2 linked regions of the Prochlorococcus marinus str. NATL2A genome follow. The protein of the gene in region 2 interacts with the protein of the main gene of each other region in a pairwise test. Links are inferred from orthologs where the notes say so. Each region holds a gene or a part of one and is shown on either strand. Other genes may lie near its edges.

Region 1 (5,679 bases), 310 kb from region 2 along the record:
CAATCAGATTTTGATTCAGATGTTTTTGTGGTGGGATTCACTTGATCGAGATCAGTAGAATTAATCCATTCTTTTAGGGCATTTATGCAAAGTTCTCTTCCTGCAAGTAAAGGTTTTGCAAAAGGAGGCTGCGCAATTGAAAGGCCAAGAATATCAGCGGTAACTCTTACCTGCCCATCACAATCATTTCCAGCTCCAATGCCAATTACAGGAATATCTATATGTTTCTTTAATCTGCTGGCAATTTCTCCTGGAATATGTTCTAAAACGATTGCAAAACATCCTGATTCTTGAAGCATTTTTGAATCTTTAAAAATTTTTTCTTGACTATCTTTATCCCTAGCTTGTGATTTATATCCAAGTTGATGAACTGACTGTGGAGTTAGGCCAAGATGCCCCATGACTGGAATCCCCATTCTAATAAGTCTCTTAATTACTAATAAAGTCTCAGGTTCTGCTCCTTCCAGTTTCACTGCTGAAGCAGTGGAGTTTTTTAGGAGAGTTCCAGCCGCTTCAACAGCCTTGTCCTCTCCACATTGATAACTTAAAAAAGGGAGATCACAAACTACTAAGGGTTGTTTTGAAAGAGGTTTACAAAAACCTCTACAAACAGCCTTTGTGTGGTGAAGCATTTGATCAAGTGTTACCGGAAGAGTCGTTGAATGTCCCAAGACAACCATCCCAAGTGAATCTCCCACTAGAACAACATCAGCTCCTGCAGCCTCGACTATTGAAGATGAGATAGCATCCCAAGCAGTTAATACACTTATCTGTTTGCCCAACTTTTTAAAACGAACCAATTCTGTGGTTTGCATTTAATTCTTAATAACGTGTTTACGAATTGCTAGAGTATTGGTGACTCGGCCCCATGCGGCTGTGACGCTTAAATCTGGTCAGGACCGGAAGGTAGCAGCCATACGGGATGCTCAAAGCAGGCGTGGACTCCGGGTCACCTTAATCCGAGTAAGTTGATAAGTCTCAACGATTTTGTCTTAGACGTAAAAACTCAGGAATAGAGGCCCCTGCTTCCCTCTCTTCTGGTTGTTCGTAAAGTGATTTAGGTGAAAGTCTTGCTCTATTCCTTTCATTTGAATAGATTTGATTACTGTCGAATCCAGTAGCAATAACGGTTACCTGAATCTCTCCCTCAAGTTTTTCGTCAACAACTGTACCAACGATGATATTTGCTTCTGGATCTACAACATCGGATATGACCTCAGAAGCAGATGTCATATCTTCAAGAGTCATATCTTTTCCTCCAGTTATATTTATCACACATCCTTTTGCGCCATCTATTCGAGCTGCTTCTAAAAGAGGACTATTGATTGCTGCTTGAGCTGCTTCCAAAGCTCTTGACCTTCCAGAGCCTAAACCAATGCCTAAAAGCGCAGTACCAGCTTCAGTCATAACAGAACGCACATCAGCAAAATCCACATTCACCAAACCAGGACAAGTAATTATGTCGCTTATTCCTTGAACTCCTTTCATAAGAACATCATCAGCACTTCTGAAGGCTTCTTGCAAAGGGGCTCCTGAAATTACGTCTTTTAATCTGTCGTTTGGGATAACAATTAAAGTATCAACATTCTCTGCAAGCCTTGCTATACCTTCGTCAGCTTGTCTTAAACGACGCTTACCTTCAAAACTAAATGGTTTTGTAACTATTCCTACTGTTAAAGCTCCACTTTCTTTCGCAACTTGAGCTACTACAGGGGCTGCTCCAGTCCCGGTACCTCCTCCCATACCAGCGGCAATAAATACTAGGTCTACTCCTTCTAAGGCTTGTTGAAGATCGGCTCTCGATTCTTCTGCTGCCTTTTGCCCAATACTTGGATTGCCCCCAGCCCCAAGACCTCTAGTTAAACTTTGGCCAAGCTGGACTCTATGAGTAGCGGATGATTGTATGAGAGCTTGAGCGTCTGTGTTAAGCACCCGATATGTGACTCCATCAAGGTCACTATTAATCATTCGGTTGACGGCATTACTTCCACCACCCCCAACGCCAATGACCTCAATACGTGCAGATTGACTGGGTAGGATTCCTTCGTCCATGTTGAAACTAGATTTGTTTCCCATTCCCATCACCATATTCAGGATTAGAACTCGTTTTGGGCATTATGAACATCATCCATGAATTCTGTTGGCTTATAGGTTCAAATTGATTTACAAATTAATTTCCATGATTGACCTTGAATTGACCTAGATATATTGAAGATCTTTAAATAGTCATGTTATAGCAAGGGTTTCACCCTTCATCGTTCAATATTCTTTCTACTTTTAATTCTGGTTTGGTTGGATCTTTCAGATCCACGATTTTTACTTTTGTGTTGATTAAAAGATTTGGCAACGATTTTTGTAGCTGGTTGAGTTTGTTGATTTGCTCGATTAAGCGATCAGTTCCTGATCCTAAAAGGACTAAATCGAAGTGCTCGGTTTTTAGGCTGATTTCCTGAAGAGGATTTATTTTGATTTTTTCAAGAGGGCTTTGAAAAATAAATCTATTTTTTATGATTAGAAAAACTTCTTTTTTTTTATTTGGATTCCAATTTTCAATAGATAACTTTATTTTATTTTGCTTTGATTTATTTACAAATTGAAGTGGTATCCAAGATCCTTCAATATCAATCATTCCTTTTTCACTATCTTTTGAAAAACCTCGACTTGCAAATGCGATGGGCTCTCTTTCTAAAACATTTATGTGAATTTCGGGAGGGAAAAACTTTCGGCTTACTGAAACTCCTTTGATAGGAAACTTTTTTATTAAATAAGATTCAACTTCTTTTGGGTTTAATTCCAACAGATTTTTAGGATAAAAAATCGTGGTGGTTTTTTTGATATCGTTTTTTGTTATTCCAGATAAACCTGTGATTTTAGTTTGATCAAAACTTATTGGTTTCCAAGCTTGGTTTAAAAATGTAAGAATTAGAAAAGTTGAAGTGCTAGTAAAAAAAAGTAATTGCCAAAGTTCAGTTAAAAATTTTTTATTTTGAGTGATAAACGAGACTTTTTCAGTTGATATTCGATTGTTTTCATGTGATGTTATTTTTTTTCTTTTATGTGATTTCAAAGGTCGCATCTTGCTCTGGACATAAGTTTTTCCATCCATTGACGAGCACGCTCAGCATCTGAAAAAGGCACATCTATTTCTCTCCCTGAACCAACAAGTCTTAATCGGCAACGTCCTTCAGATTCTTTTGTTAAAGGTGCTTCGCCTGAGCTGAGAGCCATCAGCTCAACCATTTCTAATTTCTTAACTTCGAAAGTTGCTTCCTCCTTAAAGCTGCCAGCCTCAAAGCTGCTCCAGCATAAAATGCCAGCTTTTAATCGAGCAGCTCCTGTCCCATCAAGCTTGGCTAGCTCAGAACCTTTAGCCCAAACCAAGTAGAGATTCTGTCGCCTTCTCTCTATCCATCCAAGGGATGCTATGAGGATAAAAGCCATTAGTAATGGCAACCAAAGGAGACCGTGAATCATTTTTTGAGAAAGATATCTAAAAATGTCATGGTTAATTCATTCTTTAGCTATTTCTATGAGATTAGCAACAAGTTTTTCTAGTTTTAATCCAGAAGCTTCCCACAATGTCGGGTACATGCTTGTTTTAGTGAATCCTGGCAAGGTGTTTACTTCATTTATATAAATCTGTTGCGTGCTCTCTTGATAAAAAAAATCGACTCTTGCTAAACCATAAGCATTAATAGCTTTACAGGCCTCGATAGCTAGTTTTTGTATCTTATTGGATATCTCTATATTCAAATCAGCTGGGATAATTGTACTGCTTAGATTCGCATTATATTTAGACTCATATGTATACCAATCAGTTTGAAATTTAACTTCCCCAACAACAGATGACTTCATGATTGATTTTCCTAAAATACCGCATTCAAGTTCTCTTCCTTCTATACTTTTTTCCACTATAATTCTCTCATCATATTTTGCAGCAAATTCTATTCCAGCAATAAATTCTTCTTTTGAGTATGCTTTTGTTATGCCGACAGAAGAACCTAGATTTGCAGGTTTAATAAAACAAGGATAACTAATTATTTTATTTATTTGTTCATAAATAGATTTCATATATAAATTATTTTGGATATCAGGTTTGTTTAAGCTTATATAAGGAACTTGAGGTAAATTATATGATTTAAATACTGATTTCATTGCTATTTTATCCATACCTAATGCGGACCCGAGAACACCCGAGCCTACAAATGGTTTTCCAGTTGATTTAAACAGTCCTTGGATTACACCATCCTCTCCATTTGGTCCATGAAGGCAAGGGAACCAGACATCAATATCTTCCATGTTTGATAAATTAGTAAGATTAATTCTTCTTTCTTCAAAGATTAAATGATCTTTTTTATCAAATAAAATGGATTCTGAAAATATATAGTCATGCCAATAACCGTACTTATCAATATAAATTGGTCTTGCTATATAACGTTCCTTATTACTTAAATATCTTAAAGCATTGTAAATAGTTTTCGCGGATTTTATAGAGACTTCATGCTCACTAGATTTACCTCCAAAAACAACTCCTATAACTTGTTTATTTGAAAACATACTTAATGAATTTATTTTTTTAATTATGTATCAATTTTGATATGTAAGATCTTTTCAAAGTAATTTGGCTGTTAATGAAAAAGGACGAACATCAGTAATCTTTACCTTGATAAGTTCACCGAGTTTGTTTTCTACTCCATTTTTTAATGATCTTGGGAAAAAAGTGAGACGGTTTGTACGTGTTCGACCCATTAATTGAAAACTATCTTTTGGATTAATATTCTCAATAAGTATTTCTTGAGATGTATTTTTATATCTTTGATTTCTTTCTTTAGCTATATTTTCAACCAAACTATTTATTTCTCTAAGTCTCTTTACTTTTATATCTTCGTTTAATTGTCTAGGCCATGTTGCTGCTGGAGTATTTGGTCTAGGAGAGTATGCGGCTGTATTGACGTGATCAAATTTTATTTCATCGATTAATGATAAAGTTTGTTCATAATCCGTTTCACTTTCGCCTGGAAAAGCTACGATTGCATCCCCACTAATTGCTGCTTTAGGTATTTTTGCCTTGATGTAATTAATAATATTTTTATAGCTTTCAATTGTATAGCCTCGCCCCATATTTTTCAGAATCTTATTACTTCCACTTTGAAATGGGATGTGAAAGTGTTCGCAGACTTTTGGCAGTTCTGAGCAAGTATCTATTAATTCCTTAGTAAAGTAGCGAGGATGACTCGTTGCAAATCTAATACGTTCAATCCCTTCAATATCATGAATATACTTTAATAAATAAGATAGTGTTACTTGTGCAGAATCTTCTTTATTTTGACTTTGAAAGTCTCTGCCATAAGCATCTATATTCTGTCCCAGAAGAGTTATTTCTTTATAACCACTTTTTGCTAAATCCTCAACTTCTGATTTAATAGCTTCTGGTGTTCTTGATTGCTCTTTTCCTCTCACAGAAGGAACCACACAATAAGTACAACGCTCATTACATCCGTAAATAATATTTACCCATCCGCAAATGGAGCTATCTCTTCTTGGAGTTGTTATGTCCTCAAGTATAAATTGTTCTTCAGTAGCAAGAACTTGTTGACCACTATCAACTTGATTGAGCAAACTTTCTAGACGATTGCAATGTTGAGGTCCCATTAGAAGATCTATTTCTGGGACTCGCCT
Region 2 (8,112 bases):
TAATCACTGGTCTTAAAAATCTCATTAATAACGATTGTTCAGCTAGGCGTTTATCATCCATTGTCCTTTGAGCACAATCAATTAATATGACCCCTAAGGCTTTTTGAGATAATTTTTTCGATGTATTTAATGCAATAACTCCCCCAATCGAATTTCCAATTAATAAGACAGGTTTTTTAACTATTTCGTTACAAAAATCATAAACTAGCTGACTCCAATTATCAAAACAATAATTGAAATTCTGATAGGTTTTCTTTTCATATGGAATCTGTGAATTTGGCTTACTGCTGTCTCCAAAACCTATTAAATCTAATGCATAGCATGGTGCAATTGAGCTAATAGTTTTTTGATTGAATCTCCAATGCTCTTTACATGCTCCAAAACCATGAATTAATACTATAGCGATTCCTGAATCATTACTTGTTTCTTCTACTTGCCATGCAATTTGATAATTTTTCCAATTCCAGAATTGCTTCATATTTTTAGAGAAGGATGAAATTATTTTTACTTAAAGATATATCTTTCGTAAAGTGAATAGTTTTGTTTTTCATATTATTCGATGTATTAGCTATTCAAAAAGTATTAATTTGAGTCGATAAAATTATCAAAAAAATGATATTGTGAAAGAACATTTTTTCAATTTTGATTTATTTTGATGGGCATTTTTGATTCTCCTCAAGATATCCAAAATTCACTTCTGGAATGGTTTAGGGAAAATGGTAGATACTGGATACCATGGAAATTAAAGAAAGATGGTTCCGTTCCTCGATCAGGTGAAAGTATATCTCCTTATGGAATTTGGATTGCAGAGGTCATGCTTCAGCAGACTCAGTTGAAGGTCGTTATTCCTTACTGGAAAAAATGGATGAAGTGTTTTCCTACCTTGTCGTATTTAGCAGAGGCTGATTTGGAGAATCTTCTTATGATATGGCAAGGTCTTGGTTACTATTCACGTGCGAAACGAATTCATCAATCATCTAAAATATTAGTTGAATTTGTTGGCAAAAATAGAGATCAAGATCCAGATTCTTGGCCTAATCAAATAGATAAGTGGATGTCTCTTCCTGGTATCGGTAGAAGTACTGCAGGTAGCATCATCTCATCTGCATTTGACCTGCCAACGCCAATATTGGATGGGAATGTAAAAAGAATTTTGTCTAGATTGCTAGCCATTGAAAGAAAATCTATTAGAGATGAGAGAAAATTATGGGAATTCAGCTCGTTATTGATTGAAAGGCAAAGTCCAAGGGATTTCAATCAGGCTTTGATGGATTTAGGGGCAATTATTTGTACTCCCAAAAATCCAAGTTGTTCTTCTTGCCCACTACAAAATTTTTGTGTTGCTTATACAAAGTACGATCCTGAAGATTTTCCTAAAAAAGAAATGACCAAAATAAAGCCTCTGCAAGAAATTGGAATTGGGCTTGTTTTTAATCAAAAAGGTGAATTGCTTATCGATCAGCGATTAGAAAACTCAAGTATGGGAGGAATGTGGGAATTTCCAGGAGGAAAAAAAATTCCCAACGAATCGATTGTGAAAACTATCGAGCGAGAATTAAAAGAAGAGCTTGGGATTGTTGTCAACGTTGGAGAAAAGCTTTTATCTTTTGAACACGCTTATACTCACAAGAGGCTGAATTTTACTGTTCATATTTGCGCATGGATATCAGGTCAGCCCAAACCTTTAGCTAGTCAAAAATTACTTTGGGTGTCTCCCGACAAACTTTTTGATTTTCCTTTTCCTGCTGCTAATACTAAAATTATTTCTGAATTACATAAACATCTTTGTATTGGAAATAAAAATCTGTAAATCACCAATAATAAATCTATTAATAATTAATTAGACATGCGTGCTGGAAGTGTCATTGCGATTGGAGAAGCTTTAATAGATCGACTTGGACCTCTTGGTGGAGACCCATCTAGTGATTTGCCAGTAACAGATTGTTTTGGTGGCGCTCCAGCTAATGTTGCTTGTGCCTTGAGCAGACTAGGAGCGAAGGTCTCTTTTATTGGCTCTTTAGGAAATGATGCTTTTGGAGAGGATTTTAATAATCTATTAATCCAAAGGGGAATTAATACCTCTGGATTACAGCAAGATACTCTTCGTCCAACAAGAGTTGTATTGGTTCGTAGAGACTCTGATGGAGAAAGATGTTTTGAAGGATTTGAGGGTGATAAAGGCTTGGGATTTGCCGATCAAGCCATATCTTTGGAACAAATTATTCGAGACTGGCCATTGGTTGCGGAAAATGCGCAATGGTTAGTGGCAGGAACAATTCCTTTGGCTTCAGAAATATCATCCAAAGCTTTTTTGTGGTGTATCGAAAATGCTATGCATTCAGGAATAAAGATTGCCCTTGATTTGAATTGGCGTCCAACTTTTTGGCGAAACCAAGTTTCGACCGGCTCAGAGCCCTCTGTGAAAGAAAAAAATCAAATATTGTCAATTTTAAAAAACGTCTCATTAATAAAACTCGCAAAAGAGGAGGCTCAATGGTTTTTTAATAGTTCTGATCCAACTGAAATCTCTTCATCTCTTCCGCAAAGACCATCTGTTGTAGTTACCGATGGATCAAATCCTATTTTATGGCGACTCAATAATCACCTTGGCAAATCATTTGCGATTATCCCCTCTTCTGTGGTTGATACAACTGGAGCTGGTGATGCATTCACTGCAGGATTAATTTATAAACTCATCTCTGTTGAATTAGATCAAATCAGTGAACAAAGTGCTAAAGATATTATTCAATTTGGAATTGCATGTGGCTCTCATGTTTGCAAGGGATTAGGAGCGATAGAACCACAACCTTACTTAGATGATATTGACAATTTATTGTCTTTATCTAAAGGAGAAATCAGCTGAAAAAAACGGGATTGATTTTCTGAGGAATATTCTAATTTTCCTCTCCAAGCATCAGGCATTGGCAGTGATAACCTTTCTGGCCATTCAACAACCATCAATGCACCAATGGCTTTAGATTCCTCTTCCTCTTGTAAAAAAAATTCGTTTGCCGCATTTTGTTCTTCAATCCTGTAAAGATCAAGATGTACCAATGGAGGCGATCCCAAAGGATAATGTTGGGATAAAGGAAAAGTTGGAGAAGTAATGGGCTCTTGAATTTTTAGACTTTTTGCAATTCCTTTAACTAATGTGGTTTTTCCTGCTCCAAGAGGCCCATTTAAAAGGAGAATGCGTAGATCTGGAAATATTTTTGTTAATGTTGAACCTAATGACATCGTTGATTCAGGTTTATCTAAAGTCCAGCAGAAATTATTGGTTTGCTGAGCAAATGAATTAAAAACCTTGAATTGTTTTTCTGTATCTTTTTCCACTATCTCCCATAGAGAGTCCAACTTATGTTCGCAGCAACCAAGTCAAATCTCAACAGTATTGAGAATAATACTGATTACGTCGTTAACGATATAACGGAAGCAGAATTCGGGCGAAAAGAACTTTTGATAGCTGAAACAGAAATGCCTGGTTTAATGGCACTGAGAAAAAAATATGGATCCCAAAAACCCTTAAAAGGTGCTTTCATAGCAGGTAGTCTCCACATGACTATTCAAACAGGAGTTCTTATTGAGACTCTCGTTGAACTTGGTGCAAAAGTTAGATGGGCTTCATGTAATATTTTTTCCACTCAGGATCATGCTGCTGCAGCTATTGCAAATTCAGGAGTCCCAGTATTTGCCAAGAAGGGTGAGACTTTAGATGAATACTGGGAATATACGCATAAAATTTTTGAGTGGAGAGATGGTGAATCTGCAAATATGATTCTTGACGATGGTGGTGATGCGACTGGATTGATTATTCTGGGGAGCAAAGCGGAAGAAGATATTTCAGTTCTTAATAACCCTTCAAATGAAGAGGAAATTGCATTATTTGCTTCCATTAAGAAAAAACTTTCACAAGATCCAACTTTTTATTCAAAAGCTAAATCTTTTATAAAAGGAATTACTGAGGAAACCACAACAGGTGTAGCTCGTCTTTATCAAATGGAAAAAAATGGAGAACTTGTTTTCCCAGCAATCAACGTAAATGATTCTGTGACTAAAAGTAAGTTTGATAATCTTTATGGTTGCCGAGAGTCCTTGGTGGATGGGATCAAAAGAGCTACAGATGTCATGGTGGCTGGCAAGGTAGCCCTTGTAATGGGATATGGAGATGTTGGAAAAGGTTCTGCGCAGTCTTTAAGGGGTTTAGGCGCGACAGTAATGATTGCTGAGATAGATCCAATATGTGCTCTTCAAGCCGCAATGGAGGGTTATAGAGTTGTGAGATTAAATGAAGTTGTGGAAGATGTAGATATTTTTGTTACTGCCACTGGAAATTTTCAAGTGATTCGTCATGAGCATTTGATTAGGATGAAGAATGAATCGATTGTTTGTAATATTGGCCATTTTGATAATGAAATAGAGGTTTCCTCTTTAAAGTCTTATGAATGGGAAAATATTAAACCCCAAGTAGATCACATAACTTTACCAAGCGGTAACAAAATTATTCTTCTAGCAGAAGGGAGATTAGTTAATCTTGGATGTGCCACTGGTCATCCTAGTTTTGTTATGAGTAATTCTTTTACTAATCAAGTATTAGCTCAAATTGAACTATTTAAATATGGCGTTAAATATTTGAACAAAGTTTATGTCTTGCCCAAACATTTAGATGAAATGGTGGCTGTTCTTCATCTAGATAAGATTGGAGCAAAGTTAACTAAGTTAACTCAAGAACAAGCTGAATATATTAATGTTCCAATCGAAGGTCCCTACAAGACAGAGCAATATCGTTATTGATTTTATTTAAATAGTTCAAACTAAATGGAAATATCTGAATTTATTTCTTCTTTACCAGTATTTATAGGAAATGCAGTTGAGACCAATCAGTGGATTGGTTATGGAGCGATCTTATTGGCAATGTTTTTGGAAAACCTAATTCCGCCAATTCCTTCAGAGTTGATTATGCCTCTTGGAGGCTTTTATGTGTCTCAAGGTCAATTAGATTTTTTACCAGTTGTTTTAGCAGGTTTAATCGGAACTGTTATTGGGGCGTTGCCTTGGTATGGAATTGGCAGATTGGTGAATGAAGAAAGACTTGAGAAATGGCTTGAGAAGAATGGACGTTGGATTGGGATTAAGCCTCAGGAACTTGCTCGCAGTCGTAAATGGTTCAACAGGTATGGAGTGTCTTTAGTCTTCTGGGGAAGATTAGTACCTGGAATTCGTACTTTGATTTCAGTTCCAGCAGGGGTTGAGTTAATGCCTATCACTCCTTTTCTAATTTGGACAACCGCTGGAAGCTTGATTTGGACGTTGTTTTTAACAATTACAGGGTTCTATTTAGGGGATAATTATGCAAACATTGAAACGTTAATTAGTCCCTTCTCAAGTGTATTTAAGATAATCATTATTGTTGTTATATCTGGAGCTTTAATAAATTTAATTTATAAAACTCTACGTAAACTAATTAACAACTAAAAAGATATTTTTAAAATGGAATTTCGTCGTTATTACTTGGTTGCTGGCTAAAATTGTTGTTTTGAAAATTACTATTTTCTGAATCTCTTTTTGATCCTAATAATTCAAGACGATCAACTCTAACAACTGGCTTATTTCTATCCTCTCCAGTATTGCGATCCTTCCAACTATCCAATTTGAAGCTACCAGTTATACCGATCAAAGAGCCTTTTTTTACATAATCAGCCGCTACTTGGGCTTGTTTTCCCCAAATTTCTAAATTGAACCAATCTGGTTCATCGTTCCTATTCCTTCTATTTACGGCCATTGTTAGATTTGCTACTACAGTTCCAGATTCAAAATATCTAACTTCAGGATCTCTGCCTGCTCTTCCAACAAGAGTGACTGAATTTATTGCCATCATTACCTCCTCTGTTTACTGGTTGCTAAATAATATATCTATCTTAGTTCAACTCTCTTTATGATGGCTCAAATGATTGAAATCCGTGTTTTTTAACCGTTTCAAATTTTCCCGAGATATTGGGATTGATTTAGGTACTGCAAATACCTTGATTTATGTTTCTGGTAAAGGAATCGTTCTGCAAGAACCTTCTGTTGTAGCGATGGACTTAGAAGAGGGGATCCCACTCGCAGTGGGCAATGATGCGAAGTTAATGTTAGGGCGAACACCAGGGAATATTCGTGCCGTTAGACCCCTTCGGGATGGGGTAATAGCCGACTTTGATGCGGCTGAGCAAATGCTTAAGACATTTATTCAAAAATGCAATGAGGGCCGTGGAATAATTGCACCCCGACTAGTAGTTGGTATTCCCAGTGGTGTGACTGGTGTAGAGAGACGGGCAGTTCGGGAGGCTGGTCTCGCGGGAGCAAGAGAGGTGCATTTGATTGATGAGCCTGTCGCTGCTGCAATTGGAGCTTCTTTGCCAGTTACTGAGCCCATAGGGACAATGATTGTTGATATTGGTGGAGGGACTACTGAAGTTGCTGTTTTAAGTCTTGGTGGAACAGTTTTAAGTGAATCTGTGAGAGTTGCAGGCGATGAAATTAATGATTCAATCGCGACCTATTTGAAAAAAGTACATAACCTAGTAGTTGGTGAGAGAACAGCTGAAGAGATAAAAATTAAAATTGGATCAGCTTTTCCATCTAATGAATTTGATTTGCAATCAATAGATGTACGGGGATTACATTTACTCTCAGGGTTGCCTCGATCAATCAACTTGAAAGCAGGCGATTTACGTGAAGCCATGTCAGAGCCTCTGAATAAGATTGTTGATGCTGTTAAAAGAACTCTAGAGAGAACTCCACCTGAACTAGCGGCAGATATTGTTGATAGGGGTATAATGCTTGCAGGAGGGGGGGCTCTTGTTAGAGGAATTAGTGATCTGTTAAGTCATGAAACAGGAATTTTTACGCACGTAGCCGAAGATCCATTGCTATGTGTAGTAAATGGATGTGGTTTGGTTTTAGATGATTTTAAATCAATGAGAAGAGTTTTAGATACGCCTGATTTTGCTCGAAATGTAATTAGAGATTGAACAATGATTAAAGCCCGAAGGGAAATAGGGTTTCATTTGCTTTTGAAAGGGAGGTTATGGGTAATATTTTTATTTGGAGCTTTATTATTTGGGATTCGTTGGTCAAAAGGAGCAGGATATTTAGATTTATACTCGGTTTTATTAAAACCCATACTCCCAGGTACTGCTCAAAGCGAATGGATCAAGGAAGGAGATAATGCTGAAAAAAATATTCGATTAAAATTGCTTGCAGATGATAATTCTCGTTTACGAAGAGCTCTTTCTTTAAAAGATTTTAATACTAATCAAAGAATTTCAGCTGCTGTAATATCTCGATCTTCAAGAAATTGGTGGCAACAGTTAGAAATTAATAAGGGTGCAAAAGATGGAGTTTTGAAAGGGCAAACAGTAATTGGTCCAGGCGGCTTAATTGGTCTAATTGACAGCGTAACCCCACTTACTGCAAGAGTTAGATTATTGACCGATCCTGGTCATCAGGTAGGAGCTTGGATTGATCGTACTCAGCACCATGGGATTTTGACTGGGATGGGAACAAATAGACCAAAACTGATTTTTTTAAATAAAAATAGTTTGGCTAAAATTGGAGATGCTGTTACTACATCGCCAGCAAGTACTCTATTACCCCCAAACTTAACAATTGGAATTGTTAAGTTTGTGAACGAAAAAGCCTTGCCATCTCCATATGCAATAGTTCAATTAACTGCAGCACCTGATGCGGTTGATTGGGTTCAAGTCTTGAAAAATGATGCTCAAAAATAATAAGAAAATATCAATCTTTTTTATTTTAACTTGTTTGCAATTTTGCATAATTACAGCTCCTGATTGGCTAAAAATAAATGGAATAACTCCATGTTGGCCTGTTATCTTATTGTTGCCACTTTCACTGAAGAATAGTCCTTATAAAGCCGCTATAGCTTCAGTTTTATTAGGAATCTTTATAGATTCTTTTACAATTAGTGATGTTTCTTACGTTCCATCTTTGCTGCTTCTGTCTATCGTTTGGAGTACATATGGATTGCATAATAAAAAAATTGAATTATTTCTAAATATTGGTTTGATGGCTATATTTGGAACTGCCTTTGTTGGGTTTTCTATATGGGTT

The links.
Region 1: the proteins of PMN2A_RS09265 (region 2) and ftsZ interact in binary tests that used the Escherichia coli proteins (3 or more experiments, as listed by UniProt). The link is inferred for Prochlorococcus marinus str. NATL2A from one-to-one orthologs.

What each region holds. Positions count from the first base shown.
Region 1 is NC_007335.2:1,377,462-1,383,140, reverse strand. What follows is about bases 28-2,967. They hold ftsZ (cell division protein FtsZ), read right to left. Parts: upstream 2,077-2,967; coding sequence 979-2,076; downstream 28-978. Other genes in these bases: PMN2A_RS07570 (cell division protein FtsQ/DivIB), read right to left, coding at 2,246-2,967; panB (3-methyl-2-oxobutanoate hydroxymethyltransferase), read right to left, coding at 28-815; hemW (radical SAM family heme chaperone HemW), read left to right, coding at 28-58. In the rest of the region: more of hemW, read left to right, coding at 1-27; more of panB, read right to left, coding at 1-27; more of PMN2A_RS07570, read right to left, coding at 2,968-3,076; PMN2A_RS07565 (hypothetical protein), read right to left, coding at 3,064-3,474; PMN2A_RS07560 (D-alanine--D-alanine ligase family protein), read right to left, coding at 3,511-4,557; tRNA (N6-isopentenyl adenosine(37)-C2)-methylthiotransferase MiaB, read right to left, coding at 4,612-5,679. UniProt on the Escherichia coli protein: Essential cell division protein that forms a contractile ring structure (Z ring) at the future cell division site. The regulation of the ring assembly controls the timing and the location of cell division.
Region 2 is NC_007335.2:1,686,058-1,694,169, reverse strand. What follows is about bases 5,120-7,983. They hold PMN2A_RS09265 (rod shape-determining protein), read left to right. Parts: upstream 5,120-5,957; coding sequence 5,958-7,010; downstream 7,011-7,983. Other genes in these bases: PMN2A_RS09255 (hypothetical protein), read left to right, coding at 7,753-7,983; mreC (rod shape-determining protein MreC), read left to right, coding at 7,014-7,769; PMN2A_RS09270 (single-stranded DNA-binding protein), read right to left, coding at 5,483-5,872; PMN2A_RS09275 (DedA family protein), read left to right, coding at 5,120-5,472. In the rest of the region: PMN2A_RS09300 (alpha/beta fold hydrolase), read right to left, coding at 1-478; PMN2A_RS09295 (A/G-specific adenine glycosylase), read left to right, coding at 656-1,810; PMN2A_RS09290 (carbohydrate kinase family protein), read left to right, coding at 1,847-2,863; tRNA (adenosine(37)-N6)-threonylcarbamoyltransferase complex ATPase subunit type 1 TsaE, read right to left, coding at 2,809-3,333; ahcY (adenosylhomocysteinase), read left to right, coding at 3,358-4,791; more of PMN2A_RS09275, read left to right, coding at 4,816-5,119; more of PMN2A_RS09255, read left to right, coding at 7,984-8,112. UniProt on the Escherichia coli protein: Forms membrane-associated dynamic filaments that are essential for cell shape determination. Acts by regulating cell wall synthesis and cell elongation, and thus cell shape.